DNA from 2 places in the Asticcacaulis sp. DW145 genome. Region 1 is predicted to be linked to the other one. Evidence: riboswitches for the same ligand, from Rfam matches in the RefSeq annotation. Region 1 holds a riboswitch; the other holds the start of a gene.
What was found. Region 1 has a riboswitch for cobalamin ahead of AACH73_RS02295 (DUF1852 domain-containing protein). Riboswitches for the same ligand answer to the same signal wherever they lie in the genome.
Positions count from the first base shown of each region.

Region 1 (15,869 bases):
CACGCGCACGATGGACGGGTCCGGATTGAAGCCCGGCAGGATGGGATTACGGATCACGTTGCAGGCTCCGGCGTACTTTTCGGGGCGCGGACCAGCGTCCACAGCACCACCGCGGCGATCAGGTCGAGCAGACCCAGTATCACAAAGAAGGGCTCATAGCCGATCGTGCTGACCAGCGCGCCGATGGCCAGGGAGAACAGCAAGACCCCAAGATTGGCGAAGGTCCCGGCCATGCCGGTCACCGTGCCCACCTCGTTCTTGCGGAACAGGTCCGAGGACAGGGTGATCACCGTCACCGACAGGGTCTGGTGCGCGAAAGCCCCCAGACACAGCAAGCCGATGGCGACGAAGGGACTTTTGACCCAGCCGACAAACATGATGCCGGTCATAAGCACCGCGCCCAACGTGAACACCCATCGGCGCGCGTCGATCAGGCTGATGCCGCGCTTTTGCAGCCACAGCACCACCGCCGGGCCGAACAGGCAGCCGATATCGGCAAAGACAAACGGCAACCAGGCAAACAGGGCAATCTCTTTCAGATCAAAGCCGCGCGCCGTCGAAAGATAGAGCGGCATCCAGAAGGTCAGCGTCCCCCAGGTCGGGTCGGCCAGAAAGCGCGGCAGGGCAATGCCCCAGAAGTTGCGCTGCCCCAGAATTTTCAGTGGTGACGGGCGCGCCGCCGTGGCCTCCAGATGGCGCTCCTGACCGTCGCGGATATAGGTGCGCTCGCCGTCCGAAATGGCCTTATGCCTGTCCGGCGACTGATAGAAGAGGAGCCACAGGACGACCCAGACCAGAGCGATGACGCCGGTAATCACAAAGGCGGCGCGCCAGTCATAATAGAGGATGGCCCACACCACTAGAGGCGGGGCCAGCATCGAGCCGAACGACGCCCCTATGTTATAGATACCGCCCGCCAGACCGCGTTCCTTCGCCGGGAACCATTCGGCGACGACCTTCAGGCCGCCCGGGTGCGCCACCCCTTCGGCAAAGCCTAAAAGCCCGCGCAGCATGGCCAGTCCCTGCCAAGTACCGGCGAGGCTGTGGGCGATGGTGATAATCCCCCACGCCGTGGCAAACAGGGCAAAGCCGATGCGCAAGCGGATCAGGTCGAGTATGTAGCCCGCAACCGGCTGCATCATGATGCCCAGTTGAAAGGCACTGGTGATGTAACTGTATTGCTGCGGCGTCAGGCTCAGTTCCTGCGTCAGGGTAGGGGCGGCGACGCTCAGCGTGCTGCGCGTCAGGTAATTGATAATGGTGCCCAGCATCACCAAAGCGATGATCCACCAGCGCAGATGCCCGACCCGTTTGAGCATCACCTACTTCGCCTCATAGGCATAAGGGCCGATCAGGGTGCCGACAAAGCCACCCGCCTTGCGCGTAGACAGGAAGGTGATATCGACGTCGCGGCTAAGGGTGCGGGTCTGACCATCCGCCGTATAGTCCGCCGCCAGACGCCCGCCGTCAAAGCGCAGAGTGAGGGTGACATCGCGCGCCGTCAGCGGAGCCGCAGCGATCAGCTTGTCTGCAGCGGTGTTTTCGCGGGCATAAAGAGCGATCTGCGGCTTGCCGTCTATGCGCGTCAGGCCGAAGAACAGCCAGGCGTCATCGTTTTGCAGCGCCGCCAGTCCGGCACGGTCGCCGTCTTTTTCCGGGCTATAGCGGAGGGTGGTGGAGACGGTGGCCACGTGGTGCTGCTGACGGTGGGCGATGAAGGCCGGCGTCCCTTTCAGGTCGCCGAGCGCCGCCCCAGAATTGAGCACCAATGCCCCCTTGTCCAGTCGATAGACGGGCGTGCGCGGCGTGCGCACCCCGATCCAGGACAGGGGCAGGCTCTTGCCGTCAAACTCTTCGCTAAAGCCGAAATCGCCATTGACCGGCTGAGCCGGGGCGGGCTGCGTCGGCAGGTTGGGCTTTTTCCCCGTAAAGGGAATGGCCTTGCCGTCTTCCAGAATGACCGGCCAGCCGTCCTTCCACGTCACGGGCAAGAGGAAGGTTTCGCGCCCGATATTGTACAGGTCCGGACCATAGGGCCGCGTGGCGAGGAAGGTCGCCCACCATTCGCCCGTCTGGGTCTGCACCAGCTTGGCATGACCGGCGGAGGTCACGGGGTTTTTGCGCGCCGGGTCCAGCGTGCGCTGGCTGAGGATCGGGTTTTTGTCGTAGGGGACAAACGGTCCGCGCACGCTTTTGGCGCGCAGTACCACCTGCGAATGCTGATCGCCCGTACCGCCTTCGGCCGCCGTCAGGTAGTAGAAACCGTCCTTGCGCAGAATATGCGGCCCTTCGACCCAGATGGGCTTTTTGGAAATATCGACGCCGCCATTTACGATCTGCGTGCGCTCACCGACCAGTTTCAGCGCCTTATAGTCGAATTCCTGCACCCAGATGGCGCGGTGGCCGTCATAGCGCGGCGTCTCGTTCGGCGCGCCGTTGTTGACGATATAGGCCTTACCGTCCTCATCCCAGAAGATCGAGGGGTCGATGCCTTCGAAATCGAACCACACCGGGTCCGACCACGGACCCGCCGGGTCTTTGGCCGTGATAACGAAATTGCCTTTGCAATCCACGCAGGTGTTGACGATGTAGAACAGGCCGTCGTGATAGGAAATATCCGGCGCGAAGACCCCGCGCGACACCTTCAGCCCGTCGAAATCGAGTTGTTCCGGGCGGCTGATGGCATTGGCGATCTGCGTCCAGTGGATCAGGTCTTTGGAATGGAAGATGGGCAGACCCGGAAAGTGCGTGAAGGACGAATTGACGAGGTAGTAGTCGTCTCCGACGCGCGTCACCGACGGGTCGGGATAATAGCCCGACAGGATGGGGTTGAGATATTCCCCCGGCCCCGCCTTCGCCTGCTCCTGAGAGCGGCCCTCATAGGTGAATCTCTCAAAGCGCGCCGGCTCTGCCAGAGCCGGTAAGGACAGGCCCACAGACAGGGCGGCGGAGAGGGCAGGCAGATATCGCATGTCGGTCTCCTATCTTTTCGGGGCGGCCTTAAGCGCAGCGGCAATGGCGTCGCGCAGGGGCTTGGGGCGGTACTGGGCGTCATAGGGGGTCGGGCGCTGCGGCGTCTTGTCGGTGCGCGGCGTCCAGCCCTGAAGCCAGCTATGGTTATCGCTCATGCCCCAGCACAGGAACTGATCCAGTTGCTTGTAAGAGAACATCAGGTCAAGATAGTCCTTCGCCGCTGCGGCCACCCCGGCGTCACGCGCCACCGTGTCGGTCGGCAGGTCCTTGTCATTGACGTCGAATTCGGTGATCAGTAGCTTGTAATTCATGCCCACCGCGGCGTCGATAAAGGCGCGCCACTGTTCGTACTGCGCCTCCTTGATGTGGCCATCATTGCCGATATGGCTCTGGATGCCGAAGCCATCGACCGGGACATTCTTCGCCCGCAGGGTTTCCAGCAGCTTGAGCACACCCTTGCGGTGCGTCTCGTTGCCACGCTCCCAAGACATATAGTCGTTATAGACCAGTTGCGCCTTCGGGGCATATTCGCGCGCCGCCTCAAAGGCGATGCGGATACAGTCAAAACCCAGCGCCTTGGTGAAGGGCGTGTCGCGGATTTCGCCGGTCTTGGGGTCGATGGTTTCGTTGACCACATCCCACGAGATGATTTGATCACCATAGTGGGTGCACACCCGCTTGATATAGTCGCGCAGATAGCGTTCGGCCTCGCGCGCCGGGTTTGACCCAAAGTCGATATCGAGCAGCCACTTCGGCATGAACTCGACCTTGTTCCACAAAAGGGTGTGGCCCCGCATCTTCATACCGTTGTCGCGCGCAAAGCTGGCGATGGCGTCGCCCGGTGCGAAGTTGAAGCGGTCCGGCTGAGACGAGATGACATAGACCTTCAGCTCGTTCTCCGGCACGATCAGGCCGCACTCCGCCTTGAGGATATCGAGATACGGGGCCTCACTGATGCGGGCGCTCAGGGCCGAACCGAACAGGATTCCCTTTTCGGCGGCCAGAGCCCGCAGCGACGGGCCGGTGGCGGCAAAGGCGGTAGGGGAGACTATCGCCGGAAGGGCGGCAGCGCTCAGACCCGCCAGCACGTGGCGGCGTGTCGGAAGTGGATTAGGCATTTGTGTCCCTGCACGAAGCTTGTTTTTATGTTAACGCTAACAAATCACGGTTCCGTCGCGCCTGTCAATCGGCATGACGCTTCACATTTCGCTGACGCCGCACCCAAAACCCCCGCGATCCTTGTCCAGCAAAGCGCGATTGACCGGATAACTCAGACTATTATAGTGCGCCAAAACACAGATAACAGGAAACGCTCATGCCCGCCCGCCCCTTGTCTGCCCGCCGGGTGCCTACCGCGCTGATGGCCGGCCTCGCCCTTCTCGCCCTGCCCGCCCTGGCACAAACCCCACCCGCCCAGACCCTGCCAAAGACGACGGCGGCCACCACATGGACGCCGGACAACGGCAATGGCACTTTTACCAACCCGTTGTTTAACGACGAATTTTCCGATCCTGATATTATCCGCGTCGGCGACGACTACTATATGACCGGCACCACCATGCACACCATGCCGGCCCTGCCGGTGCTTCATTCGAAGGATCTGGTGAACTGGCGGCTGCTCGGCTACGCACTGGACCGTCTGCAGATGGGGCCGGAATACCGCCTCGAAGGCGGCAGGGACGCCTACGGTGCCGGCATCTGGGCTCCCGCCCTGCGCTATCACAACGGCACCTTCTACATCTTCTCCAATATCAACGGTTACGGGATACAGGTGTTCACGGCGACCAATCCCGCCGGGCCGTGGATGCATAAGTCGCTCGACAGCAAGATTCACGACCTGTCGGTGCTGTTCGACGACGATGGCAAGATCTACGCCGTCTACAGCTATGACGAAGTGCGACTGGTCGAGTTGAAACCCGATCTGAGCGGCGTGGTCGAAGGCAGCGAACGGGTCATCATCCCGGCGGGCAATGCCATGGGCGAAGGCCACCATTTCTACAAGATCAAAGGCAAATACTACATCATCAGTGCCAACTATGCGCCGGTCGGACGTATGCAGGCGGCGCGCTCAGACAGCCCGTTCGGCCCCTATGAAACGGTGACGATCAGCGCACGGGAGACCATGGGCACACAGTTCGGCTGGCGCACCCAGGGCGTCGGGCGCAACCTGCCTGCCCCCGGCGACAAAATCAGCGTTTCGCCGCCCCCGCCGAGCGGCAATGCCTTCGGCGCCGATCCCCTGCATCAGGGCGGGCTGGTCGAACTGCCCAATGGCGACTGGTGGGGCTTTTCAATGATGGATGTGAAGTCGATGGGGCGCACCACCTTCCTGTCGCCCGTCACCTGGCAGGACGGCTGGCCCTATTTCGGCCTGCCCGGCAATCTGGGGCGCAGCCCGCGCACCTGGCTGAAACCCGCCACAGGGGCCACAGTCGCCCCGACGCCGACCTATCAGCGAAATGACGACTTCTCTGGCCCGAAGCCGCAAGCGATCTGGCAGTGGAACCACGTGCCGGACGACCGCAAATGGTCGTTGTCAGAGCGGCGCGGCTATCTGCGTCTGCACAGCCTACCCGCCCCCCACTTCCTGCTGGCCCGCAACAGCTTGACCCAGCGCGTGATCGGGCCGGAATCGACGGCAACGACGACGCTGGATGCCAAAGGGCTGAAGGACGGCGATTTGGCCGGTCTGAGCCTGCTCAACATCCCCTACTACTGGCTGGGTGTAGTGCGTGACGGTCAGGCCTATCGCCTGCGCTTCTATGATCAGTTGACCAACAAAACCATTGAGGCGCCCCTGCCGGGACCGCGCGTGCAGTTGCGCGTCAGCGGCAATTACGACACGGAGCTGTCGCAGTTCAGCTATTCCACCGACGGCAAGACCTTCACCCCGATCGGCGGCGACGTGCGCACCGCCTATCAGTTGCGCACCTTTCAGGGTGTGCGCTACGCCCTGTTCGCCTTCAACGAAAAGGGGATGACGGGCGGGCAGGCGGATTTCGACGATTTCCGCGTCGATGAGCCTCTGGCCGACCGCTCGCAGAACATTCCGGCGGGCAAGGTCGTGACCATCCGCAACTTCGCCAATGATCAGCCGATGTGGGCCAATCCGCACGGTATGCTGCATTTTGCGGCCAACGGCTCGAAAGAGGCCGCCGGACCCGGCGTCCGCTTCCGCGTCCACGATCGCGGGCAGGGGCGCGTGGCGCTGGAGGCCATGGATGGCAGCGGCTTCCTGACCGTTGTCGGGCTTGGCCTGTCGTCGGACGTGCGGCTGATGAAAACGGAAACGCCAGACAGCCTGTTCCAGTGGCAGGACATGCTGCGCAAACAGTTCATGCTGATGTCGCTGCGCACGCACCGCTATCTCGGCCTTGACGTGCGTACCGGTGAGCCCTACGCCGCCGACTGGCCCGGTGCCGATCCCGACCGCAAGGACGGCACGGTGCTGGTGTGGGAAGAGGTAAAGTAACACGAAATCCTTTTGGAGATCAGGCCACATGTCCCTTGCCGGTATTGTTCTTTGCGGGGGGAAATCGCGGCGCATGGGCGTGGACAAGGCGGGCCTGATCTTCGACGGCCGGACGTGGCTGGAGATCGCCGCCCACACCCTCACGGCAGCGGGGGCAGACCGCATCCTCTACAGCGGGCGGCCCGACCTGCCCGGCGGACTGGCCGACCCGACACCCGGCAGCGGTCCGGCGGGCGGGGTGGTGGCCGCCCTGCGACAGGCCCGCCTGTATTCCAATCAGGTCCTGTGTGTGCCCGTCGATATGCCGCAACTGTCACCCGACGCCCTGCGCCGACTGGCGGCACAGCCCGGCATCGGGGCCTGTTTCGAAGGTGAGCCTCTGCCCTTCGCCCTCAGACTGACGCCCGCTATCCTCGCGATAGCCGAGGCCTGCCTTTCTGCGCGAGGCGCGCCGTCGATACGCGCCCTTCTGCATCAGGTGGGCTGCGTCGAAATTCCGACCCCGGCGGGACTGAAGTTGCGCAACCTCAACACGCCCCAGGACCTCGCGTCGCTCAAACCCGACGGCTGAGCATAATCCCTATCGCGCCTTTACGGGTGTTACCGGCAGTAGAAGGGCCTGCCTTCGACCGGACCTCCGCTGGATGGACTTAAGCCCCCTTGTTTCCCCCGCCCTCATCAGCGCGCTGATTCTAGCCGGGGCCCTCGTGCTGTTCGTCACCGAACGGGTGCGCCACGACCTGATCGCCGTGCTGGCCTTGTTGACCGGACTGATCACCGGGGTCGTCAAGCCCGATGACGCCTTAAGCGGCTTCGGCGACCCCGCCGTGGTGGCGGTGGCCGCCGTCCTGATCGTAGGTCGCACGCTGGAACTCAGCGGCGTGGCGGCCAGGCTGGCGCGCTACATCATGTTCGGTAAGGCGACCTACAGCCTGCAAATGGCCATGCTGATGGCCGTAGGTGCGCTATTGTCGGCCTTCATGAACAATATCGCGGCGCTGGTCATCGTCATGCCGCTGGGGGCCGAAATCGCGCGTCAAAACAAGAAGGCGGTCGGCACCATCCTGATGCCGCTTGCCTTTGCCACCATTATGGGCGGCATGATCACCCTGATCGGTACCCCGGCCAATATGATCCTGTCGTCGGTGCGCGAAGAGCGGCTGGGGCAGGGATTCGGCTTCTTTGCCATGGCACCAGTCGGCATCGCCGTGGCCGTGGTCGGCATCGTCTATCTGGCCGTCATCGGGTGGCGGCTGCTGCCGCCGCGCCGCGGCACGATGGAGGGCCACGCCGCCCCGTGGAAGGTGTTTGAACTGACCCTCACCCACGCCGTCGAACTTAGCCGCCACGCCCTATCGAAGCAGTTGCACACCAGCCGCACGCGCCTCCTGCGCCTTATCCGCCGCGACAAGATCCTGGACTGGCCGCAGGAAGGGCGTCTCAAGCGCGGCGACAAGATACTCCTTTTGTCGCGCTACATGCCGGGCGACGTGGCCGACAGTCTGGAGGTCAAAACCGCCGCGCCCCTGCCGGCCGAGCATGAGGTGACGGCGCACATGGTCGTGGCGCACGGCTCCCCTATCATCGGCGAACGTTACGATGCGATAACCCACCGCAGCGGCGGTGCGCTGAATGTCACGGCCGGCGGCCCACGCGCCGCCCGCCTGAAACAGCCGCTGGGGGGGATTATTCTGCAAGGCGGCGATCAGTTGTTTATCCGTGGGCAGGCCGCCGATATTGCACGCTTCGGTACGCAGCAACGCCTGCTGGAAATCGACCGCGCCGACACCGCACCCGTCAATATCCGCGCGGCGATCCAGACGGTCGGCATCTTCGTGCTGGCCATCGTCGTGACCGTGCTGTTCGACGTGTCCCCCGCCCTGACCTTTCTGGCGGCGGCCGCGGCGATGGCGGCCCTGCGCCTGATCCCTGCCCCGGAAATCTATAAGTCCATCGACTGGAGCGTCATCGTCCTTTTGGCGGCCATGATCCCGGTGGGACAGAGCTTTGAAAGCTCAGGCGCGGCGAAAATGGTCGCCGATGCACTGGCGGGCGGGCTTCAGGGCTCGCCGCTGATCGTCTGCATCGCGGCGGTCTGCGGCCTCACCCTGTTTCTGACCATCCTGCTCAATAATGTGGCTACGGCCCTGATCATGGGTCCGCTGGCCATTCAACTGGCGCAGATCCTCGACGTGCCGCCCGACGCTCTGCTGCTGGCGGTGCTGGTCGGCACCTCCTCGGACTTCCTGACGCCCATCGGCCATCAGAACAACCTGCTTGTCATGGCACCGGGCGGCTATCGCTTCACCGACTATGCACGGGCGGGCGCGCTGCTGGCGGTGCTGGTCGTGGCCACCACCGCCGTCGTGCTGAACGTGCGCTTCGGTTAACCCAAAAGCTCCCTGCGCACGATAGCCGCCCCGGCGCCCAGCGCCCGCAGCTTGGCCATAGCGACCTCCCGCGACAAAGGGGCCATGCCGCAATTGGTACAGGGATAGAGCTTGTCGGCATCGACAAATTGCAGGGCCTTGCGCAGCGTCCCGGCCACCTCTTCAGGCGTCTCAATAACAGAGCTCGCTACGTCAATCGCTCCGACCATCACCTTCTTGCCGCGAATCAACTCGATCAGGTCCATTGGCACACGCGAATTGTGACATTCCAGCGAGATGATATCGAGGCTGGAGGTTTGCAGTTTTGGGAAGGCCTCTTCATACTGCCGCCACTGCGAGCCCAGCGTCTTTTTCCACTCGGTATTGGCTTTGATGCCATAGCCGTAGCAGATGTGCACCGCCGTCTCGCACCTTAAGCCCTCGGCGGCCTTTTCGAGCACCGCCACGCCCCAGTCATTGACCTCATCAAAGAAGACATTGAAGGCGGGTTCATCGAACTGGATGATATCAACGCCGGCGGCCTCCAGCTCTCTGGCCTCCTGATTGAGTATCTCAGCGAACGCCCATGCCAGTTTTTCGCGGCTCTTATAGTGGGTATCAAACAGGGTATCGACCATGGTCATCGGCCCCGGCAGCGCCCACTTGATCGGTTGCTTCGTCTGCTGGCGCAGGAACCGGGCGTCTTCGACAAAGACCGGGTGTGGGCGAGAGACCGCTCCCACCACTGTCGGCACACTGGCGTCATAGCGGTCGCGAATCCGGACCGTTTCGCGTTTTTCAAAATCGACCCCGTCGAGGTGCTCGATAAAGGTGGTGACGAAATGTTGGCGGGTCTGCTCGCCATCGCTGACGATCTCGATACCGGCCTGAAGCTGATCGTCCAGCGCCAGGCGTAGGGCATCGCGCTTGCCCTCTATCAGGGCGTCGCCTTGCAGTTTCCACGGCGACCACAGGGTCTGCGGCTGCGCCAGCCACGACGGTTTCGGCAGGCTGCCGGCGGTAGAAGGGGGAAGAAGGAGCGTCATCGGAATTACCTCTCAGGCGTAGCGGGCGGACCACTGCTCAAGCAGGGTGCGGTAGGGGGTGATGAAATGGGCCTCGGCAAAGCGTCCCTGTTCGACCGCCAGACGGCTGCGTTCTTCGCGGTCATAGACGACCTGAGTCAGGGAGTAGTCCCGGTGCTTCAGACTAGGTCGATAGACGGCGCCGGCCACGGAATTGGCATTGTAGATTTCGGGCCGATATATCTTCTGAAAGGTGTCCATCGTGCTGATGGTGCTGATCAGCTCCAGAGGGCTGTAGTCCGAAAGCAGGTCACCAGTGAAATAGAAGGCCAGCGGGGCCACGCTGTTCGGCGGCAGGAAATAGCGGACCCGCAACCCCATTCTGGCGAAATACTGATCGGTCAGGGAATAGTCATCCTGCCGGTATTCAACACCCAGCACCGGGTGATGATTGTCCGTCCGTCGATAGGTGCGGGTATGGGACACGCTCAGACAGATGACAGGTGGTTTGTGAAAATGCGCCTTATAGGCCGGTGAATTGAGGAAGCTCTTAAAGAGCTTACCGTGCAGGACGCCATAGTCCGCCGGCGTGCTGAAGGTCGGCTGATCCTGGTTGTGCGCCAGCAGTAAAACGCTAAAGTCGTAATCGCGCACGTAAGAGGACAGGTTATTGCCCACAATGCCCTCTGTGCGGGTGCCGGTTGTGCGGTCCAAGATATGGGTTCTCAGGATTTCCAGTAAGGGAAAGGCCTCCCGCTTTCCCTGTCCCCCCAGCGTCAGCTCAACAGAGATGATGTCGAGTTCGACCGCATAGCGATCCCCCTGCGGATTGTCCCAGTGCGCCATCGCGTTGAAGCGAGCGTCGATCATTCTCAGGGCATTGCGCAGGTTTTCGCGGCGGTTGGCCCCTCGGGCCAGATTGGCAAAATTGGTCGTCAGCCGCGTCGTTTCGGCGGGGGTATAGTCTTCATCAAAACGCAGACTTTTGATGGCGAAGTCGAACTCCGTCTGTGGCGTGACAGGCGACGGATGGCGGGTGGCGACAGGCGGTCGGGTGTGTGACACGGGGGGCCCCTTGGCTGTCGGGGGAGCGCTATGGGCACGGGTCCGCGGTCCCGCGACGGGCCGCAGGATCAGAAGACACATGCCCGTGGCCCTCCGCCCGGGATGACATATAAGGTCAGTGGCAGGTCTCCTGGCTTGCGGATCAACGCGTGGACCCACCTTCTCAGGGCGCACCCCAATGGTCTTCCGGATCGACGCTCACCGCCTACAGTTGCGGGGGCAGCGCCGGCTTTGGACCGGCTTCCCTTTTAGCCGCGTGCCACAGGACAGGCGGAACCGCTGACGATCCAAACCTACGCGCCCCCGCCGCAAGAGTCAATAATCATATAAACATATCTTTATATGATTATATTTTATCCAAAGAAAAAAGGCGGGGGTCACCCCTTCGCCTTCTCTTCCCTGTATCTCTTTTTAACCCGCCGGGGCGCTGGCCCGCAGGTAGCCCGACGTGGTCGTGTTGAAGCTGGGCCCGTCTTCGAACAGGTAGTTTAGCCCGCTTTCAAAATCCATCAGCACATCGGCGTACTCCACGGGCTTCATCGGCTTCCCCGTGTAAAGGGCGCGGCTCATGCGGAAGCTCCAGAAGGACGAAATATGATCGAGCGTGCCGATGATTTCCCCCAGCTCGGTAAACAGACCCGACCCATTGAGCAGAAAACGTTTAAAGGGTCCCGGCTTGTTATGGCTGACCAGATCGGAATAGGCCGTGTCATAGACGTTCAGCACATCATAGGCGTGGTTCAGCGCCCGTGCCATGCCGCGCGCCAGCCGGATGCGAGCATGGGTGATATAGTCCTTGACGCGGTCGTCGCTGACGCCGAACGGCTGATAGCTGCCGATGCCGGAGAGGACTTCGCGTAGCTTGTCCTGAAGGTCCAGATAACGCCATTTATAGTAGAGAAAACCACGCCAGGCGAAGATCCCCTCGGCAAATTCCGAGTCGGACATCCGGAAGGTATCCTTCAGCGGCCACAGTTCGCGGTCGAGTTGATCGGATAGTATCTTGTTGCCGAGCTTCATTGAGGCCCCGGCATAGTGATCGCCCAGCGCCGTATTGACCAGCCGCTCGATTTCGCCCGAGGTGAATTGCATCATGCGCGACAGATCGGCCGGCGACAGACGCAGATAGATGCCCGCCGGACGATGGCCATGGCGCGCCAGGGTTTCGCGGATCAGAAACGGGTCAAGCGACGGCAACTGATCCAGACGACGCAGAATCTTGATGTCCGGATTCTTGTCGTAATCGCCGATGGACAGATATTCCTTTGCCAGTTGCTCGAAGCCGATCTGGTTGATGAAGATGCTCGATGCCCCCAGACGCAGATCGAAATGGTCGTAGGGCAGGATGATCTTGGTCACAGTACGGCGGGTGCCGTGATAGAAGTGCCGCTCATTCAGCCGCAGGGTATGTTTGAGAATGATGCAGCGGTTGAGCAGCGAGGACTGAAAGAAGGGGTTTTCCCCATAGTCCTCATCCTTGTGATGCAGGCGGTACACCCGCGACAGGTTGAGCACCCGCGTCGAGGCCGCGGTTTGCCCCAGATTGGCCAGATTACGGTATTCGCGGATGACGCGGCTCGGCTGATCGGGGCCACGGGTCATCTTGTAATTTCGGCGGGCCGTTGAAACCATGACTATCCTGGGGGCAACTGGGGACGAGGCGTATCCCAGACCCTAGAAGACAGGTTCCAACAGGGCGTGAATGAAGAGGGTTAATCCTCGTCGTCAGGCCCCAGAATCATCAGGCTGTCGTCAAAGTCCATCAGCACGTCGGCATATTCCAGCGCCGTCAGGCGGTGGGTGGCGAAGCTCGACGTCATGCGATAGCTCCAGAAGGACGCGATGTGCCCCAATATGCCGATGGTTTCGCCCAGCTCGAAAAACAGTTTCGGACCTTGAAGCAGGAATTGCCGGAAGGGACCGGGGTTCTGCCCCTGGGTCAGGGCGTGATAGGCGCGGTCATAGATGCCGATGGTGCGGGCCACCTCATTAACCGCCTTGGCGATACGCCGCCCCAGACGCGGACGCACCTCGCGCAGATAATCGCGCACCTGATCGTCGACGGCCCCAACCGGCTGATAGGACCCCAACCCCTGAATGACGCGGCGCATCTCGTTTTGCAGTTCTTCGTGTCGCCATTTGAAATAGAGAAAGCCGCGCCACGAAAAAATACCCTCGGAAAACTCTTCTTCGGACATGCGCAGGGTCATACGCAAAGGTGACAGTTCCTGATCCAATTCGTTCGACAAGATCTTGCCCGCCAGCTTGATACTGGCCCCCCCGATCATGGCATGGCCAAAGGCCGTGCGCACCAGTTGCTCGATCTCGGCATTGGCAAAGCCGATCATCCGCTGGATGTCATTGGCGGAAATATTGAGATAGCAGGTGCCGGGCTTGAAGCCGTGGCGCGACAGGTGCTCACGCACAAGAAACGGATCGAGCGACGGCAGGGCGTCGAGCAGGCGCAAAATCTGTACGTCGATATGGGAATTGACGTCGCCAATGCCGAACTGCGTACGGCAGAAGGCTTCAAACCCCACCTGATTGACCATCACCGAGCGTCCGCCCAGGCGCAGGTCGGTGGCGTCGAAGGGCATAATGACCTTGGTGGCCGTACGGCGCGTTCGGCTGAACAGATCGCGCTCATTGGCCCGCAGGGTGTGCTTGATCAAGATGGCGCGGTTAAGCTGCTTGTCTCGGAAAAAGGGCCTTGCGATATAGTCTTTTTCATTGGACATGACGAGACCGATGGCCGCCAGATTGAGAACGCGGCTGGTGGAAGCCGTATCCCCCAGATTGGCCAGATTGCGTACATCGCGCGTAGCGGGCTTGCCCTTGTCCGAACGCGCCTGAAACGCCCCCCGGGTCTGTTGGTAGGTCGCCACAGCCGTCATGCCGATAGTCTCTTCCTCTTGCGATTCCTAACCAGCGCCTCAAGCTGACGGATGATGGCCACAGCCTCCGGCATCTCTTCATTGCGCAAGTCATTGAGCCGACGAATGGAACCCAGATGCACGTCGAGCACGTCCGGTTCGGTCTCATTTCCGAAAAATGCCACATATTCCTTTAAAGAACGTGTAGCTTCGGCCAGAAGTTTATGGCGATATTTTACCGCCTGCGTTTCGGCCTCGGTCGTGCGTTCAATCAGATAATCAAGCGTCTCCTTATGCAGGCCGCCACGCGCCGCCATCAGGGCATGCAAGGCCTCAAGTTCTACCGACAGCCCCTGCTGGAACAGGATACGCGAGTGGCGGTCAGCCGCCGCTTCTATGTCATCGACACGGCGCATCAATCCCCGATAGTCGGCATCGCGCCGACGGCGGCGGCACGGCCCTACATAGCGCATGGAAACGATAAATGGACGCGGATGACACAGGGCCGAGGTCACGCCCCGCAACAGGCTGCGGGTCGAGAACGGCTTAATCACAAACTCATCGACACCGGCATTGCGGGCTTCGGCTACGTCGCGCGAACGCTGACGACCGGTCAGCATCAGGACGGGGATGCGCGGATTGGGGAAACGGAGATCATCATGCACCGCCGCCTGACGCAGCAACAGAGTCAGTTCAATGCCCGACAGGCCTGGCAGGTTCCAGTCCAGGATCATCAGGTCGGGATTATAGGCCCCCAGAAGCTCAATCGCTTCTTCGGCATCGCGCGCCTGCACCGTTTGGTGAAAGCCAGAGGACCGCAAGACCTCAACGATCATCCGCCTCAGGCCATCATTATCTTCAACGATCAGAACCGTCGTGCCGGACAGATTGACATTGCGCAACAACGCAGAGGCTTCAGACATGATAAGGGTACCATATAATACCATGGACGGAGAGGTTGATCGCCTCCCGGCCGTTGAAGGCACGAAACGATCTCATCTGCATCCGCGACATGAGATCGTCTCGAAAGGCATACCGAGGACCATTTCCACGAACCTTGATATCAACATGCGAGGCGAGCCTAGAGCACAATCCTTAACCCAGACTTTAACCAATTGAAAATACTATGGTTAATTGAAATTAAGCGCAGCTGGAAACCGCTTGTAAACCCTGTTGTGCTAGTCTGTGACCATGAACAGACGTGACCTTTTAAGATGGCAATTGTCCGGCCTGACCCTGATGGCGGTGGGCGGCGCGGCTTCGCAGGCGCTCGCCAGCGGTGCCCCCAAGAAGAAGGGCGGCGGGGCCGATTTTGTGCAGATGCCGTTGCTGACCGTCTTCACGAAGGCGCGTGGCGGCAAGCACGGTACGCTGACGGTCGAGGTGGGCCTCGACACCAACAAGAACGAAAAGCTGGCCGAAATGCTGAGCAGGTCGGTTCCGCGCCTGCGCGACGCCTATGTGGCCCGCCTGCAAGCCTACGCCATGGGGCTGACGGCCTCGTCTGTGGTCGATCTCGACTATATGACCCGAGAGCTTCAGACGGCCACCGACGCCATTATTAAACAAAAGGGCGTCAGGGTACTGCTGGGCAGCGTGGTTCTGGCGTAAAAACAGCCTGCCCCTGATATCAGGGGCAGCGCTTGTTACCCCCGCTCCTTGGTGCGCAGGAATTTCACGTCGGGATAGCGTTCGGCGACATAGCCGATCTCCCAGGCCGACTTGCCCAGAAACACCGGAAACTCGTCGATATCCGTGCCCATGGCTGAGCGGTGCTTGCCGGCAAAGTCCTCGATCTTGGCCGCATCCCCGCCCAGCCAGCGCGCTTCGGCATAGGGTGAGGGCTCAAAGATCACATCCAGCCCGTATTCGTTGGCCAGACGGTCGGCCATGACTTCGAACTGAAGCTGACCCACGGCACCGACGATAAAGTCTGAACCGATGGACGGACGGAACAACTGGGTCACCCCCTCTTCGGCCAGCGATTCCAGCGCTTTTTTAAGGTGTTTGGCCTTCAGCGGGTCTTTGACGCGCACGCGCTGGAGGATTTCCGGCGCGAAGTTGGGCAGGCCCTGAAAGCGCACTGTGCCGC
Region 1 is NZ_AP029024.1:496,144-512,012, reverse strand. Features, by position in the region: gene AACH73_RS02335 (glycoside hydrolase family 43 protein) at 1-57, opposite strand, end outside; gene AACH73_RS02330 (MFS transporter) at 54-1,319, opposite strand; gene AACH73_RS02325 (glycoside hydrolase family 43 protein) at 1,323-2,972, opposite strand; gene AACH73_RS02320 (endo-1,4-beta-xylanase) at 2,982-4,091, opposite strand; gene AACH73_RS02315 (glycoside hydrolase 43 family protein) at 4,289-6,445, shown strand; gene AACH73_RS02310 (molybdenum cofactor guanylyltransferase) at 6,474-7,016, shown strand; gene AACH73_RS02305 (SLC13 family permease) at 7,090-8,835, shown strand; gene AACH73_RS02300 (methionine synthase) at 8,832-9,860, opposite strand; gene AACH73_RS02295 (DUF1852 domain-containing protein) at 9,873-10,904, opposite strand; cobalamin riboswitch at 11,007-11,200, opposite strand; gene AACH73_RS02290 (hypothetical protein) at 11,316-12,506, opposite strand; gene AACH73_RS02285 (hypothetical protein) at 12,617-13,798, opposite strand; gene AACH73_RS02280 (response regulator) at 13,795-14,700, opposite strand; gene AACH73_RS02275 (Tat pathway signal protein) at 14,969-15,388, shown strand; gene AACH73_RS02270 (peptide chain release factor 3) at 15,424-15,869, opposite strand, start outside.

Region 2 (15,869 bases), 1.2 Mb from region 1:
GCTGCAACGGCCTGACGGTGTGCAGGTGGCGTTGTCCAATGCCGAATTCGAACTGTTGCGTGTGTTTCTGGAACGACCGGGCCGCGCCCTCACCCGTGATCAGATTCTCGATCATCTGCATGGTCCCAACAGCGACAATTTCGACCGCGCAATTGACGTGCAGATTTCGCGCCTGCGCCGTAAGCTGAACGACGAGGCGAACGATGGTGAGGAAATCATCCGCACCATTCGCGGCGTCGGCTACATGTTCCGCCCCTTGAAGTAAGCCCTTCCCACCGTGACCCTGCCTTCCCTGCCCCGCGCCCTGAGCCGACTGCCTATCTTTACGCAGGTCATGGGCCTGTGCGTCTTCGTGCTGATTATCTCTATCCTGATCAATATTGCGCTGGTGGTGCTAATGCCGCCGCCCAAACCCTCCGGCTACACGCTGAGCGAGGCGGCCAGGGCGCTGAGCGAAGGACAGGTGAAACTGCGCAATGGCCGCACGCTCAAAACCGAAACCCTCAACACTCCGCCCGCCTTTATCCGCGAAAAGCCGCCGCATCCTTTCGGTGAAAATGGCTTTGAACGGCTGATGCGCCAGAGGCTGGCTCAATCCCTCAAGGTGCCGGAAAGCCGCGTCTTTATCGACGGCCGCCCGGACTTTCGCCGCAACCGCTTTGGCCCGGACCGCATGGTCTTTCGCCTGCCGGATCAGGGGCCGCATCGTCCGGACACTCGCGGCCCGGACACTCAGGCCCCCGCTAATCAGGGCCCCGTCGTTCGCAGCATGGTTGTCGAACTTACCGGTCGCCCCGGTCCGCAACAGCCGCCCGCCGCGCCCCCCGGCTCTGTGGCGGATGGCGCGACCCTGCACCGCATGCGTGAGGCTTTTCTGATCAACAACCTGCCGCCCGGCTTCAATGAGCAGATCACCTTCCCCGCCTTCCGCGCGGCGCTTCAGTTGCCGGACGGACGTTACCGCAACCTGATCCTGCCTCGGCAGTTTCCCGAACCGTGGCAGGTCAGTCTGCTGCTCGGTTTTCTCCTGACCGCCGCCCTGATTGCGCCCGTGGCATGGCTTCTGTCGCGCCGCCTGACGCAGCCGATCGCGGCCCTGGCCGAAGGGGCCGCCAAGATCGACTTCGATCCCGCCGCCGAACCCCTGAAGGAAAGCGGTCCCGCTGAGGTGCGGCAGGCCACGCAGGTGCTGAACGCCATGCAGGTCCGCATCCGTAAGCACGTCGAAAGCCGCACGGCGGTGATTGCGGCCATCGCCCATGACCTCAAAACCCCGCTGGCGCGGTTACGGCTGCGCATCGAAAGCCTGCCCGCCAGAGAGCGCGACAAGATTGCTCAGGACATCGCCCATATGGACAGCCTGATCCGTTCGGCCATGACCTTTGCTTCGGCGGACAAGATGGCGCAGAACGTGGTAAGGCTCGACCTCAGCGCGTTGGCCGAAAGTCTGGCCGAAGACATGGCCGATCTGCACAATGTGCAGATGGGTCCGATAGAACCTCGTCTGACCGTCAGGGCCGACAGCATCGCGCTCAAACGCATCCTGTGTAACCTATACGAAAACGCCCATCGTTATGCGGGCGGATCGCGGCTCAGCGTGCACCGCGACGGCGATCAGGTGGTGGTGACGGTAAGCGACGACGGTCCTGGCATACCGGAGACGGCACTGGAGACGGTGTTTGAGCCCTTCCACAGGCTGGAATCCTCACGTAACCGCGACACGGGCGGGGCAGGTCTGGGGCTCAGCGTCGCCCGCGCCCTGAGCGAGGCGCACAAGGGGACGCTGATCCTGCGTAACCGCTATGCCAACGGTCAGATCGCGGGGCTGGATGCGATCCTCAGCCTGCCTCTGGCCTGAGGGGCATCGTCCAAACCGCCCCTGTTACCTTACGAAACAAGGCGTGCACCGGGTAGCGCTACCACGCGCCGCAGCGCGGCATTTTACGCTTGACTTGGCGAGACTTAGTGACAAAACCAAGGTCGCAAAAACATGGATTTGCCGCCGGTTTCGACGGCCCTGAGCACAAGGGATGTGACAATGACTTTACGTGTGGCGATTAACGGATTTGGTCGTATCGGCCGTCTGGTTCTGCGTTCGATCATCGAGAACAACCGTACCGACATCGAAGTGGTGTCGATCAACGATCTCGGCCCGGTCGAAACCAACGCCCACCTGCTGCGTTACGACTCCGTGCATGGCAAGTTCCCGGCCGAAGTGAAGGTCGATGGCGACAGCCTGATCATCACCGCCAATGGCAAGACCTATGCCCCGATCAAGGTGACGGCGATCAAGAACCCGGCCGAACTGCCGCACGCGGCGCTCAAGGTCGATATCGCCATGGAATGCACCGGCATCTTCACGTCGAAGGAAAAGGCCTCGGCCCACCTCGAAGCCGGCGCGAAGAAGGTCATCATCTCGGCCCCCGGCGACAATGCCGACAAGACCATCGTCTATGGCGTCAACCACGACACCCTGACCGCCGAAGACACGGTCATCTCCAACGCTTCGTGCACCACCAACTGCCTGTCGCCGGTGGCCAAGGTCCTGTCGGACCTGTGCGGCATCGAGCGCGGCTATATGACGACGATCCACTCCTATACGGGTGATCAGCCGACGCTCGACACCATGCACAAGGACCTTTATCGCGCCCGCGCCGCGGCGCTCAGCATGATCCCGACCTCGACCGGCGCCGCCAAGGCCGTGGGCCTCGTCCTGCCGCACCTGAAAGGCAAGCTGGACGGCTCGTCAATCCGCGTGCCGACCCCGAACGTTTCGGTGGTGGACCTGAAGATCGTGCCGTCGCGCCCGGTCACGGTCGAAGAGGTCAATGCCGCCATCATCGCCGCCGCCGACGGCCCGATGAAGGGCATCCTCGCCTATACCGATGAGCCGCTGGTCTCTTCGGACTTCAACCACAACCCGGCCTCTTCGACCTTCGCGCTCAAGCAGACGCAGGTCATCGACGGTCAGTTCGTGCGCATCCTGACCTGGTACGACAATGAGTGGGGCTTCTCGACCCGCATGTCGGACACGGCCGTCGCGCTGGGCAAGTTCCTGTAATAAGATAAGCCCCGCCGGAGTGATCCGGCGGGGTTTTTATTGCAATCCGGGGGATGTGTTGTGGCTGATATATCTGAAGGAAAATCTATCGGTTTCAGACCCATACTTTGGCTTGGTCTTTCTTTTCTCGTTGGCGCTCTCTGGCTACCCGTCACATTCTTAGCCTTTATCTTGCCATACGCTGGCCCTTTGATAGTTATGCCACTCGCCTTCTCTCCCGTAGTCTACCTGATCATTTTTATCTCTAAAGCCGAACAAGCAAGGCGCTTGTCCGGCGATAAGCAGCAGCCATCCGTAGGCACTACAGTCGTGTTGACCGTTATCCAGTCCTTTTTGATAATCATAGGCGCCATTGCCTTTGCTTCCCTCGTCAGCAACTTGCCTGGCGCAAGCGAATGGATGGATATTGGCGGGCATATTGCCTGATATTTTTGTCGCCCCACGCCCCCCTACCCGATCCAATAATGAGCTTTCCATGACCTTCAAAACCCTTGATGATGTATCCGACCTTCACGGTAAGACCGCGCTGGTGCGCGTCGATTTCAACGTGCCGGTCGAAGACGGTCGCATCACCGACGACACGCGGCTGAAGGTGGCCTTACCGACCATCGAAAAGCTGCAAAAATCAGGTGCGAAAGTCGCGCTTCTGGCCCACTTCGACCGCCCCAAGGGTAAGGTCGTGCCGGAAATGTCGCTGCGGTTCGTCGCCCCGGCCCTGTCGGCACTGCTGGGCACCACCGTTGCCTTTGCCGATGACTGCGTGGGTGCGGACGCCGCCGATGTCCTGAAACTGTTGCCCGCCGGAGGCGTGGCCTTGCTCGAAAACGTGCGCTTCCATGCGGGCGAAGAAAAGAACGATCCCGACTTTGCCGCACAACTGGCCGCGCTTGGCGATATCTACGTCAATGACGCCTTCTCCGCCGCCCACCGCGCCCACGCCTCGACCGAAGGCGTGGCGAAACTTTTGCCCGCCTATGCCGGGGAGTCGATGCGCCGCGAACTGGACGCGCTGAACGCTGCACTGGGCACACCCGTGCGCCCGACCATCGGTATCGTCGGCGGTTCCAAAGTCTCCACCAAGCTCGACCTGCTGAAAAATCTGGTGGGTAAGCTCGATGCGCTGGCCATCGGCGGCGGCATGGCCAACACCTTCCTCTATGCCCAGGGACACGAAGTCGGCGGCTCCCTCTGCGAAAAAGACCTTAAGGACACGGCCCTCGAAATCCTGAAAGAGGCCGAAGCCAAAGGCTGCCGCATCCTGCTGCCGCTCGATGTCGTCGTGGCGCAGGACTTCAAGGCGCACGCGGCCAACCGCACGGTCGATCTGGGGCCCCCCCTCAGCGCTGACGACAAGATTTTTGACGCGGGCCCCAGAACGGTGACGCAACTGAAAGACGTCATCGCCAACTCCAAAACCCTGATCTGGAACGGGCCTCTGGGTGTGTTCGAACTGCCACCGTTTGACGCCGCGACCGTCGAAGCGGCGAAATTTGCGGCAGAACAAACGCAATCGGGTAAGCTGGTCGCCGTGGCTGGTGGCGGCGATACCGTCGCCGCGCTGAACCACGCCGGTGTGGCGCAGGACATGACCTTTGTGTCCACGGCGGGCGGTGCTTTCCTCGAATGGATGGAAGGCAAGGACTTGCCCGGCGTCTCCGCACTCGGTTAAGTGAAAAGGCTATCGCTCTGGCGTCAGGGAGCCAGAAGGACTAATATTTAAATGATTTTCAGACCTTGCGGCCTGAGACCGGAAACCGGCCAGTCCGCAGGGTCCTCACTGAGCATATGAAAGAGGGAAATTTATCATGGCTCGTATCAGTCTGCGCCAGCTTCTCGACCACGCGGCCGAGAACGATTACGGCGTACCGGCCTTCAACATCAACAATATGGAACAGGGGCTGGCCGTCATGGACGCCGCCCGCAAGGCCGAAAGCCCGGTCATTATTCAGGCGTCGCGCGGTGCGCGCAACTACGCGCACGACATCATGCTGACCAAGATGATCGACGCTCTGGTCGAAATCTATCCGGAACTGCCGATCGTCATGCACCAGGACCACGGCAATTCGCCGGCGACCTGCGCCACGGCCATTCAGAACGGCTTTACCTCGGTGATGATGGACGGCTCGCTGATGGCCGACGCCAAGACGCCCGCCGATTATGAGTACAATGTCAATGTGACCAAGACCGTTGTCGATTTCGCCCACGCCTGCGGCGTGTCGGTCGAGGGCGAACTGGGCGTGCTGGGCTCGCTGGAAACGGGCATGGGCGAGGCCGAAGACGGCCACGGGGCCGAAGGCGTGCTCGACCATTCGCAACTGCTGACCGACCCGGATCAGGCCGTTGATTTTGTGGCCAAAACCAATGTCGATGCCCTGGCGATCGCGATGGGCACCTCGCACGGCGCCTACAAGTTCTCGCGCAAGCCCGACGGCGAAGTGCTGGCCATGCATGTCATTGCCGAGATCCACAAGCGCCTTCCCAACACCCACCTTGTCATGCACGGCTCCTCCTCGGTGCCGCAGGAGCTTCAGGACCTGATCAACGCCTTTGGCGGTGAGATGCCGCAAACCTACGGCGTGCCGGTCGAAGAACTGCAAAAGGCCATCAAGATCGGCGTGCGCAAGATCAATATCGACACCGATTGCCGCATGGCCATCACCGGCACGATCCGCAAGTTTCTGATCGAAAACCCGGCCAGTTTCGATCCGCGGGGCTATCTGAAGCCCGCCAAGGAAGCCATGCAGCAGGTCTGCTATGACCGCTTTGTGCAGTTCGGCACCGCCGGCAATGCCTCGAAGATCAAGGCCAAGCCTTTGTCGAGCATGGCGAAATACTATCTGGCTTAATTTAGATCATACCTCCCCCGCGTTCGGGGGACGACTATCGAAAAGCGCAGGCCCCACGCCTGCGCTTTTTTGTTTATAAAATTTTGCGGCACCTCTTGAAGCGGCCCCAACCCTCCCCAAATCCATAGACGTAAGACGCCGACACCGGGTCTTTCTGGACCGCTTCATCGCCCGTTTCGGGGATGCGCCAGCGCTCCAACCGACAACCCAAGACAGCTCTACGCCGCTGTCGATCTCGCTTTGGATAAGGAGACTTTCATGCGTACTCAAATCGACTTTTCCCCCCTGTACCGCAGCGCCGTTGGCTTTGACCGTCTGGTCAGCCTGCTCGACTCCGCCGCGCGCACCGATACCGCGCCGGGCTGGCCGCCGTACAATATCGAACGCATCGCCACTGGTACCGATGGGGATGGCGACGCCTACCGCATCGAAATCGCCGTCGCTGGCTTCCGCCCCGATCAACTGAATATCGAGGTCAAGGAAAACGTCCTGACCGTCACCGGCAAGAAGGACGCCGAAGACGGGTCACGCACCTTCCTGCATCGCGGTCTGGCCGAACGCAGCTTTGAGCGCCGCTTCCAGTTGGCCGACCATATCCGCGTCACCGAAGCTGAACTGGCCAACGGGCTGCTGACCCTTAATCTGGTGGTCGAAATCCCGGAAGCCAAGAAGCCGAAGCAGATCGCCATCAAGACCTCCGGCAACACCCCGCAGGCGCTGGAAGCCGCAGAGTAAGCGTTGTTCTTGCACTGACGGCCGCTTCGGTCAGCGCGTATCGGTGCCCCTGATCCCTGACCGACCGGGTCGCGTCTCTTGTGTCTCTCTGATGAGGGATGCGACCCGCCCCTTCTTTCTCTCCCCCTCCGAAACTTCGCCGGAAGCGCCCCTCGCTTCCGGTTTTTATGCCGTCTCGGCCTGACGTGCCTCATAGGCCCGGTACATGGCGTCCTCCTGCTCGCGCCATTGTCTGAGCAGGACCATACGCCGGGTCGGATAACGCTCATCGGCGACGCTCAGGTTGCGGATGCGGTCAGAGCGGAAATGCCGGAAATCCTGCCGCAATTCGCACCAGCCGACCAGCAGCCGCGCCCGCTCGTAAAAGCCCAGCGCCACGGGCCAGACGATACGCGCCGTCGTGGCCTCCTTTACATCGCTATAGTCCATGATCAGCTTGCGTTCGGACTTCAGCGCCTGCCGGATCATTTTGAGGTAGCGGTCCTCAAACTCCGTTACCTCGGCGTCCTTCCACGGCGGTGGCACCATCAGGCCGGTCGTTTGCAGGCTGTCGCGCATATCGTCGGGCAGAACGGCATTGATCTTGGCCAGCGCATTGACCGCCGCCGCCGAGATGGCCTTGTCCGTGCGCCCGGCCACCCATTTGACGCCCAACGCAATGGCCTCGATCTCATCGTGCGACAGCATCAGAGGCGGCAGCATGAAACCGGGCCGCAGAAGGAAGCCCACCCCGGCCTCGGCCTCGATATCGGCCCCCTGCGCGCGCAGGGCATCAACGTCCCGATAGAGGGTGCGCAGCGAGACGTTCAGCTCCTGCGCCAGACAGTCACCGGTTACCGGATAGCGGTGCCGGCGCAAAATCTGTAGCAAATTCAAAAGCCGGGCGGCGCGCGACATATCCCTTCCCCTGCGTCAGTCCATCTACGGACATATCGCAAACAAAGGAACAAAGCAAAAACAAAATCTACAAAGTCGCTAAGCGGAATGATTTCTGATCATTCCGCTCAAGCCGCCATTAAGGCGGCGGCCAAGGCGGCAGAGCCGCCGCCCGGCGAGGGACTGAAAGACAAAAATCTGGATCATTTCGTTTCTATAAAGAAACGAAATGATCCAGAGCCTGTTCGATATCGGCGATCAGGTCATCGGGGTCTTCGAGGCCGACATAGAGGCGCACATAGCTGCCTTCCAGCGGCGCATGGTCTTCGGGCGTCAGCTTGTGACGGCCGATAAATTGCGGTTCACAATTGACGGCGAGGCTCTCATAGCCGCCCCACGAAAAACCCAGCCCGAACAGTTTAAGCGCGTTGAGAAAGCGCTGCGAAGCCGGTTCGCCGTCGCCTTTGAGCACCACCAGGAACAGGCCGTTGGGCGCGCTGAAATCCCGGCGGAAGACGTCGCTGCCCGGATGGCTGTCCAGCCACGGATGGACCACGCGGATCACTTCGGGGCGGGTGGTGAGCCATTGCGCCACCTTCAGACCCGCCTCGCCCGACTGTTTGAGACGCAGGTGCAGGGTGCGCAGACCGCGCAAGGCCAGATAGGATTCGTCGGCCGAAGTGAAGAAGCCCCACGCCTTGATGGCGTCGTAAATCGCCTTGGCCAGCGCCGGATCATTGACCGCCACCGACCCGATCAGCACGTCGGAATGGCCGCCGACATATTTGGTCAGGGCCTGCATGGACATATCGACCCCGTGCGCCAGCGGCTTGAACAGGACGCCCGCCCCATAGGTGTTGTCGCAGAAGGTCAGGATGCCGCGCGCTTTGGCGGCTTGCGCAATCGCCGGGATGTCCTGAATTTCAAAGGTCAGCGAGCCGGGGCTTTCGAGATAGATCAGCTTCGTCTTTTCGGTGGCGAGCGCCATCACTTCGTCTGGCGTCGCTGACGGTGCATACCAGGTGACATCGACGCCAAAGCGCGCCAGTTGCGTATCGAGGAAGCGCCGCACCGGGCGATAGGCCGAATTGACCGCCAGCACATGATCGCCGGCCTTCAGCACCGCGAAGATGGGCAGGGTCTGCGCCGCCAGTCCGCTGGGCAGGATAAAGGCCTCCTCCGCCCCCTCCAGTTCGGCCAGCAGGCGACACAGTTCGCGCTGCGTCGAAAGGCCTTCGGTGCCATAGGTCGGCTTGATATCGTCACGATACAGCACCTCGGCGCTTTCCATCAGCACGGTCGATCCGCGCTCGACGCCCGTATTGACGGCGCGGCGGCTGCGGGGCTTATCCAGAACCGGGGAGATGACGCGGGTGGTTTCACGCATGGGAAGGGCCTTTCGTATACGATGACTGCTCTGCCGCTGAACGGCGTCAGGCGCAAGTGAAGATTGACCGGATCGCAGATTAGAACGACTAATCCGACCTGGCAAAAATCGTCGCCTGACCAATTGTCATGGATTTGGCATATGCTGCGTCATGGGGTAGGCTGTGGCGTTATCAGAAGACGCGCGTAAAATTCCTACCAAATTGCATTCGTAACCGGCCTTTTCCGTACAGGAGACCGACCATGACCCGATCTGTTGCTCTTTCCCGCCGCTGGCTGCTCAAAGGCGCGGCAGCGGCTGGCCTTACGGGTTCGGCCCTGTCTCTGGCGGCTTGCGGTCAGAGCGGTGAGGTCACGGCCAAGACCCTGCTCAACGTCTCCTACGACCCGACTCGCGAGCTTTATGTCGCCTACAACAAGCTGTTCGCCACCAAGGTGAAGACGCCGGTAACGGTCAATCAGAGCCACGGCGGCTCCGGCAAGCAGACGACCGCGGTCATCGAGGGGCTCGATGCCGACATCGTGTCTCTGGCGCTGGCCCACGATATCGACGCCATTGCCGAAAAAGGCCTGATCAGCGCCGACTGGGCCAAGCGCCTGCCGCACAATTCGACCCCCTACTATTCGACCATCGTGTTTCTGGTGCGCAAAGGTAACCCCAAGGGCATCAAGGATTGGGGCGATCTGATCAAGCCCGGCATCGGCGTCATTACCCCCAACCCCAAGACCTCGGGCGGAGCGCGCTGGAACTATCTGGCCGCCTATGGCTGGGCCAAAACCAACGGTCAGGACCCCGCCGTGTATATCGAAGCGCTTTATCGCAATGTGCCGGTGCTCGACACCGGGGCGCGCGGCTCGACCACCACCTTCGTGCAGCGCGGTCAGGGCGATGTCCTGCTGGCTTGGGAAAACGAAGCCCTGCTGGCGCTGAAGGACAGCGGCGCCAGGGATTTCGAGATCGTCTATCCGTCCCTGTCGATCCGCGCCGGGCCGCCGGTCGCCGTGGTGGACAAGAATGTCGATAAGAAGGGCACGCGCGCACTGGCCGAAGCCTATGTGAAGGGCCTGTTCGACGACGACGCACAAAAGCTGGTTGCCGAAAACTTCTACCGCCCGGTCAGCGAAACCGTCGCCGCGCAGTTCACGCAGACGTTCCCGCAACTGCGCCTGTTGTCAGTGGACAGCGACTTCGGCGGCTGGAAAAAAGCCCATGCCGATTTCTTTGCGGCGGGCGCGGCCTTCGATGCGCTGCAAGTCAAGCTGAACAAGTAAGCCCAAGGCCTTTATGACCGTCAACGCCACCCCCACGCCGGGCGCTGTTCCGCTGGCCACCGAAGGCTACAAGCCGCCCAAGGCGACGCACAAGGCGCGCGTCCTGCCGGGCTTTGGCCTGTCGCTGGGCATCACCCTGACCTATCTGTCGCTGATCGTGGTCCTGCCGCTGGCCGCCCTTCTGGCGCGTCCGTGGGAGCACGGGCTGGACGGTGTGTGGCAAACCATCAGCGATCCGCGCGTGCTGGCCAGCTTGCGCCTGACCTTCACCACCTCGCTTCTGGCGGCACTGGTCAATCTGTTTGCCGGGCTGATCGTGGCCTGGGTACTGACGCGCTATGACTTTCCGGGCAAGGGACTGGTCGATGCGCTGGTCGATCTGCCGTTTGCCCTGCCCACCGCCGTGGCCGGCGTGTCGCTCTGTTCGATGTACGCCGCCAATGGCTGGGTCGGCAGCCTGTTCGCGCCCTTAGGCATCAAGATCGCCTATACGCCGCTGGGCATTTTCGTGGCGCTGGTCTTTGTTGGCCTGCCCTTCATCGTGCGCTCGGTGCAGCCTGTTCTGGCCGAGTTCGATGCCGAGGTCGAAGAGGCCGCCGCCACTCTGGGGGCCACGCCGCTGCAAACCACCCTGCGCGTCATCCTGCCGTCGCTGGCCCCCGCCCTTCTGACCGGCTTCTCGCTGGCCTTTGCGCGCGCGGTCGGGGAATACGGTTCGGTCATCTTCATCGCCGGTAACATGCCCTTCGTGTCGGAAATCACGCCCCTGCTGATCGTTATCAAGCTGGAAGAGTTCGACTATGCCGGGGCGGCCGCCATTGCGGTGGCCATGCTGAGCCTGGCCTTCCTCAGCCTGCTGCTGGTCAATGCCTTGCAACTGCTGCTCTCGCGCCGGGGACGCGCCTGAGCATGAGAGCCCGCGCCCCCGAAAAACCCAAGACCCCCGCCGCCTTCCTGCTGATGGCGCTGGCCGCCGTGTGGATGGCGCTGGTTATCGTCCTGCCGCTGGTCAATGTGCTGGCCGAAGCCTTCAAACAGGGCGTTCAGCCCTATCTGTCGGCGATCGTCCAACCGGACGCCCTCAGCGCCATTCGCCTGACCCTGACGGTCGCCGCCATCGCCGTGCCGCTCAATGCCGTTTTCGGTATAGCGGCCGCCTGGTGTGTGACGCGCTTTGACTTTGCGGGTAAGGGACTGTTGCTGTCGGTGCTCGACCTGCCCTTCACCATCTCGCCGGTCATTTCGGGCATGGTGTGGGTGCTGTTGTTCGGCGCGCACGGCTGGTTCGCCAGCGTGCTTGAGGCCAGCAATATCAAAATCATCTACGCCCTGCCCGGCCTCGTCATCGCCACCATTCTGGTCACCCTGCCCTTCGTGGCGCGCGAGCTGATCCCGCTGATGCAGGACCAGGGGACGGACGAAGAAATCGCCGCTGTGACGCTGGGCGCTTCGGGCTGGGATGTCTTCTTTCGCGTGACCCTGCCCAATATCAAATGGGCCCTGACCTATGGTGTGCTTCTGTGTACAGCGCGGGCCATGGGCGAATTCGGCGCCGTGTCGGTGGTGTCGGGCCATATCCGCGGTCTGACCAACACCCTGCCCCTGCACATCGAAGTGCTCTACAACGAATATGACAGTGTGGGGGCCTTCGGGGCCGCGACGCTGCTGGCCGGTCTGGCGCTTGTGACGCTGGTCCTGAAAACCCTGCTGGAATGGCGCTTCGGTGACGAACTGGCCGCCAACCGCCGCCACTGATTGAGCTTTATATGTCCTTAGTCGTCAAAAACATCACCAAACGCTTCAGCGACTTCGCCGCGCTCAACGACGTGTCGTTCGAAGCCCAGCCGGGCGAATTTCTGGCCCTGCTTGGCCCATCGGGTTCGGGCAAGACGACGCTTTTGCGCCTGCTGGCCGGGCTCGACCGCCCGGATACGGGCCGTATCGACTTCGACGGCCTCGACTATCTGACGCTCTCGGCCCGCGACCGCCGCGTCGGCATGGTGTTTCAGTCCTATGCCCTGTTCCGCCACATGACCGTAGCGCAGAATATCGCCTTCGGCCTCAATGTGCGCCCCTCAAAAGACCGCCCGTCAAAGGCCGAAATTCAGGCCACGGTGCTGCGCCTGCTAAAGCTGATTCAGCTCGAAGACCTCGGCAAGCGCTACCCCAGCCAGCTTTCGGGCGGTCAGCGGCAGCGGGTGGCACTGGCACGCGCACTGGCCATCAATCCGCGCATCCTGCTGCTCGATGAGCCGTTCGGCGCGCTCGATGCGCTGGTACGCAAGGATCTGCGCCGCTGGCTGCGCCGCATCCATGATGAAACCGGCGTCACCACCCTCTTCGTCACCCACGATCAGGAAGAGGCGCTCGATCTCGCCGATCGCGTGGTGGTGCTGAAAGACGGCCAGATCGAACAGATCGGCAAGCCCCTGGAGCTTTATCGCCATCCGCAATCGGCCTTTGTCTTCGATTTTCTCGGCACCTCCAATCAGGTGCCGGCCAGCCTGTCGGACGGGGTGGCCGATTTCGGCGGCTTCAGCGCCCCGGTCGTCAGCCCCAAGGCGCTCAGCGGCGCGCAGACCGTGCGTTTCCGCCCCTTCGATACCCACCTGCTCCGCGAAGGACCGGGCTTTGAAGCGAAGGTGCTGTCCCTCCTGCCCGCCGGGGCCAATCTGCGTCTGGAACTGCAAAGCCCGACGGGGCAGGTGTTTGAAACCCAGCACGCCCACGACTCAGAGGCGTCTGACCTGCGCCTGAATGACACGGTCTATCTGCGCCCGTCCAAGGTTTATGCGTTTTAGCGCTATAGCCCGCTCTCTGCCCGAACGTATCCGTCAATGGTCCTGTTCAATGGAGCGGTAATCGCGCTCAGGCGGGGGCCGCACGGTGCCATCGCAAGCGGCCCTTACGCCACAGTCTTCGCTTATCCACCTCCCCTCCGCGTCTCAGGCTTGACCTTCCCCACCTGCTCCCCTACGCCCGCTCCTGTGCAGACGGTGCCGCAGAGATGCGGCTTAAAAGGGAAGCAGGTGCAAGGCCTGCGCTGTCCCCGCAACTGTAAGCGTCGAGTGTTCCGCCACACGCCACTGGTCATTTCCAGGACCGGGAAGGCGGCGAGACGCGCCTGAGACGTGAGCCAGGAGACCTGCCCCTGCTGTCGTCCTTCGCGTGGTCGGGGTGTGCCACAAGAGCGGATAAGCCTTTCATTAAAGGCCTTCCTCAGAGACGATTCGTGGTGCGCGCTGGCTCGTCCGGGGCGCTCGTCCTGTTGTGTATAGGCATAAGACCTTGAAAACTCTTCTTTGCGGCGTCGCATTTGCCGCCCTCTTCACCTCGCCTGCGCTGGCCGATGACGCCCCGCAGGAGGTGATCGTCACCCTCACCCGCGAACCGGTTGCCCTGTCGAAGGTGGGCCAGAGCGTCACCACATTCGATTCGGCAGCCATAGAGCGCAGCCAGTCGGTCTATCTGAAAGACCTGATCGCCCGCACACCGTCGGTCTCTATCGCCCAGACCGGCGGTCCCGGTCAGGCCGGGACGGCGCGCTTTCGCGGGGCCGAAAGCGACCGCAGCCTGTTTATCGTCGATGGCGTGAAGCTGGGCGACCCGTCGATGATCGGCGGCGGGCTGAACCTCGGCCTGCTGGCGCTGAATGATGTCGAGCGCGTCGAAATCCTGCGCGGGCCCCTTTCGACCCTGTGGGGCTCTCAGGCCATCGGCGGTGTGGTGGCGGTGACGACCCGCACCCCCAAGCGCCCGCTTGAGGCGCAGATGTCGGTAGAAGGCCTTGATGAATACATCGTGGGCAAGGCGGGTATGGGCGGAAAGACCGGTCAATTGAGCTGGCGTCTGGCGGCGGCCTATATCGACGACGACGGCGTGTCATCGCTGCGCGGCGGGGCGGAAAAGGACGGCTTTACGCAAAAACACCTCAACGCCTATGTCCACTACGCCCTGAGCGACACATCCGGCCTGCGCGCCCGTCTGGCCCGGACCGAAAGCGACTACGATTTCGATGGCTATAATGCAGCGTTCCAGCTGGCCGACACCCGCGACACCGGCTTTCAGGACGAAAATCTGACCAGCCTCGGCTATTACAATCAGGCCTTCGGCGGGGCTCTTAAACAGACCTTCACCCTCAGCTACAGCACGACGAAGCGCTCGACCTCCGACCTTGCCAATGCCACCGCCTATCCGTTCGAAGGGCGTCAGACCAGCTTCGACTACACCGGCGCTCTGACCCTGTCGGAGGCGTCCAAGCTGGTCTTCGGCGCATCGAGCGAACGCACGCAGGCCATTGCCTCAGGCCTCAACAAGCGCGTCACCCTCAACGGCCTGTTCGCCCAATGGCGGCAGGACGTGACGCAGGCCCTGACGATCAATGCCAGTGTGCGTTATGACGATCACTCCGTGTTCGGCGGCCATACTGTCGCTCAGGTCGCCGTCGCCTATGCCCTGTCGCCCTCCCTCGTCCTGAGCAGCAGCCTGGGGCAAGGTTTCAAGGCCCCCAGCCTCTATCAGTTCTATGACGGCTGGTCCGGTAATCTGGCGCTCAAACCGGAAGACGCCACCAATTTCGATCTCAGCGTCGATTATTACGGTCCGAACGACAGCCGCCTCGGCGTCTCGCTGTTCGGGCGCAAGACCGACAACCAGATCGACTATGACATGTCGTCCTTCCGCTATGGCAATATCGCTCGCACCCAGGCCTATGGCATCGAACTGGAGGGCGAGGCGAGGCTGACACCGAACGTGCGCTTGTCGGGCAATTACAGCCACATCATCGCCCGCGACGACGCCCGGACCAGCGCCACCTTCCGCAACGATCTGGGGCGCGCGCCGCGTCATCTGGCCAATGCCAGCGTGGAGTGGCAGGCAACAGAGGCGCTCGAACTGGGGGCCTCTGTCCGCTATGCGGGCAGGTCGTTCGAGAACATCTACAATACCCGGCGACTGGACGCCTACACCCTGCTCGACCTGCGCGCTAGCTATGCGCTGAACGACACGGTGGCGCTGTTCGGGCGCATCGAAAACGCCACGGACGAAAACTATGAGACCGCCGCCAACTACGGCTCGGTCGGTCGCCGCCTGTGGCTGGGCGTGCGCGCCCGGTATTGAGACCGATGATAGGATTTGAAACCAAATCCTGACGGTCTATATAGGGGGCCTCCATCGACCGAGGCCCCCACCATGACCGCCGATACCGCCCACGCCTTTCAGACCTACAGCGTCACCACCCACCCGTCGCAGGGCGTGACCCACGTCGCCGCATTGCGGGCGCAGTTTGCCGGACTCGGTATCGACGGCTTTATCGTCCCGCACGAAGACGAGCACCAGAACGAATATCTGCCCGACGCCAATGAGCGTCTGGCCTGGGTGTCGGGCTTTACGGGCTCCGCCGGCGCGGCCTTTATCCTCAAAGATCAAGCCATCCTGTTTGCCGATGGACGCTACACCCTGCAATCGCGCGAACAGACCGATCCTTCGGTATTCGAGGTCGTCGATTTCACCGCCACCGCCATTGCTGAACAGATCGCCGCTCAGCCGCGCGGCCGCGTCATCGGCTATGATCCGCGCCTGCACAGCCCCGCGGCGCTGAAGGCTCTGCAACTGGCGGCCACAAGCGTCGGCGTCACCCTGAAAGCCGTGGATGAAAACCCCATTGACCTCGCCTGGGGGGCGGCACGCCCGGC
Region 2 is NZ_AP029024.1:1,646,594-1,662,462, forward strand. Features, by position in the region: gene AACH73_RS07600 (response regulator transcription factor) at 1-265, shown strand, start outside; gene AACH73_RS07605 (ATP-binding protein) at 278-1,858, shown strand; gene gap (type I glyceraldehyde-3-phosphate dehydrogenase) at 2,039-3,061, shown strand; gene AACH73_RS07615 (hypothetical protein) at 3,122-3,487, shown strand; gene AACH73_RS07620 (phosphoglycerate kinase) at 3,537-4,730, shown strand; gene fba (class II fructose-bisphosphate aldolase) at 4,867-5,907, shown strand; gene AACH73_RS07630 (Hsp20 family protein) at 6,166-6,642, shown strand; gene AACH73_RS07635 (YafY family protein) at 6,808-7,539, opposite strand; gene metC (cystathionine beta-lyase) at 7,733-8,905, opposite strand; gene AACH73_RS07645 (sulfate ABC transporter substrate-binding protein) at 9,148-10,176, shown strand; gene cysT (sulfate ABC transporter permease subunit CysT) at 10,190-11,083, shown strand; gene cysW (sulfate ABC transporter permease subunit CysW) at 11,086-11,931, shown strand; gene cysA (sulfate ABC transporter ATP-binding protein) at 11,943-12,977, shown strand; cobalamin riboswitch at 13,154-13,344, shown strand; gene AACH73_RS07665 (TonB-dependent receptor) at 13,465-15,294, shown strand; gene AACH73_RS07670 (aminopeptidase P family protein) at 15,367-15,869, shown strand, end outside.
Region 2: it holds a riboswitch for cobalamin, as region 1 does, so the genes downstream of both, AACH73_RS07665 (TonB-dependent receptor) here and AACH73_RS02295 (DUF1852 domain-containing protein) in region 1, are expected to answer to the same signal.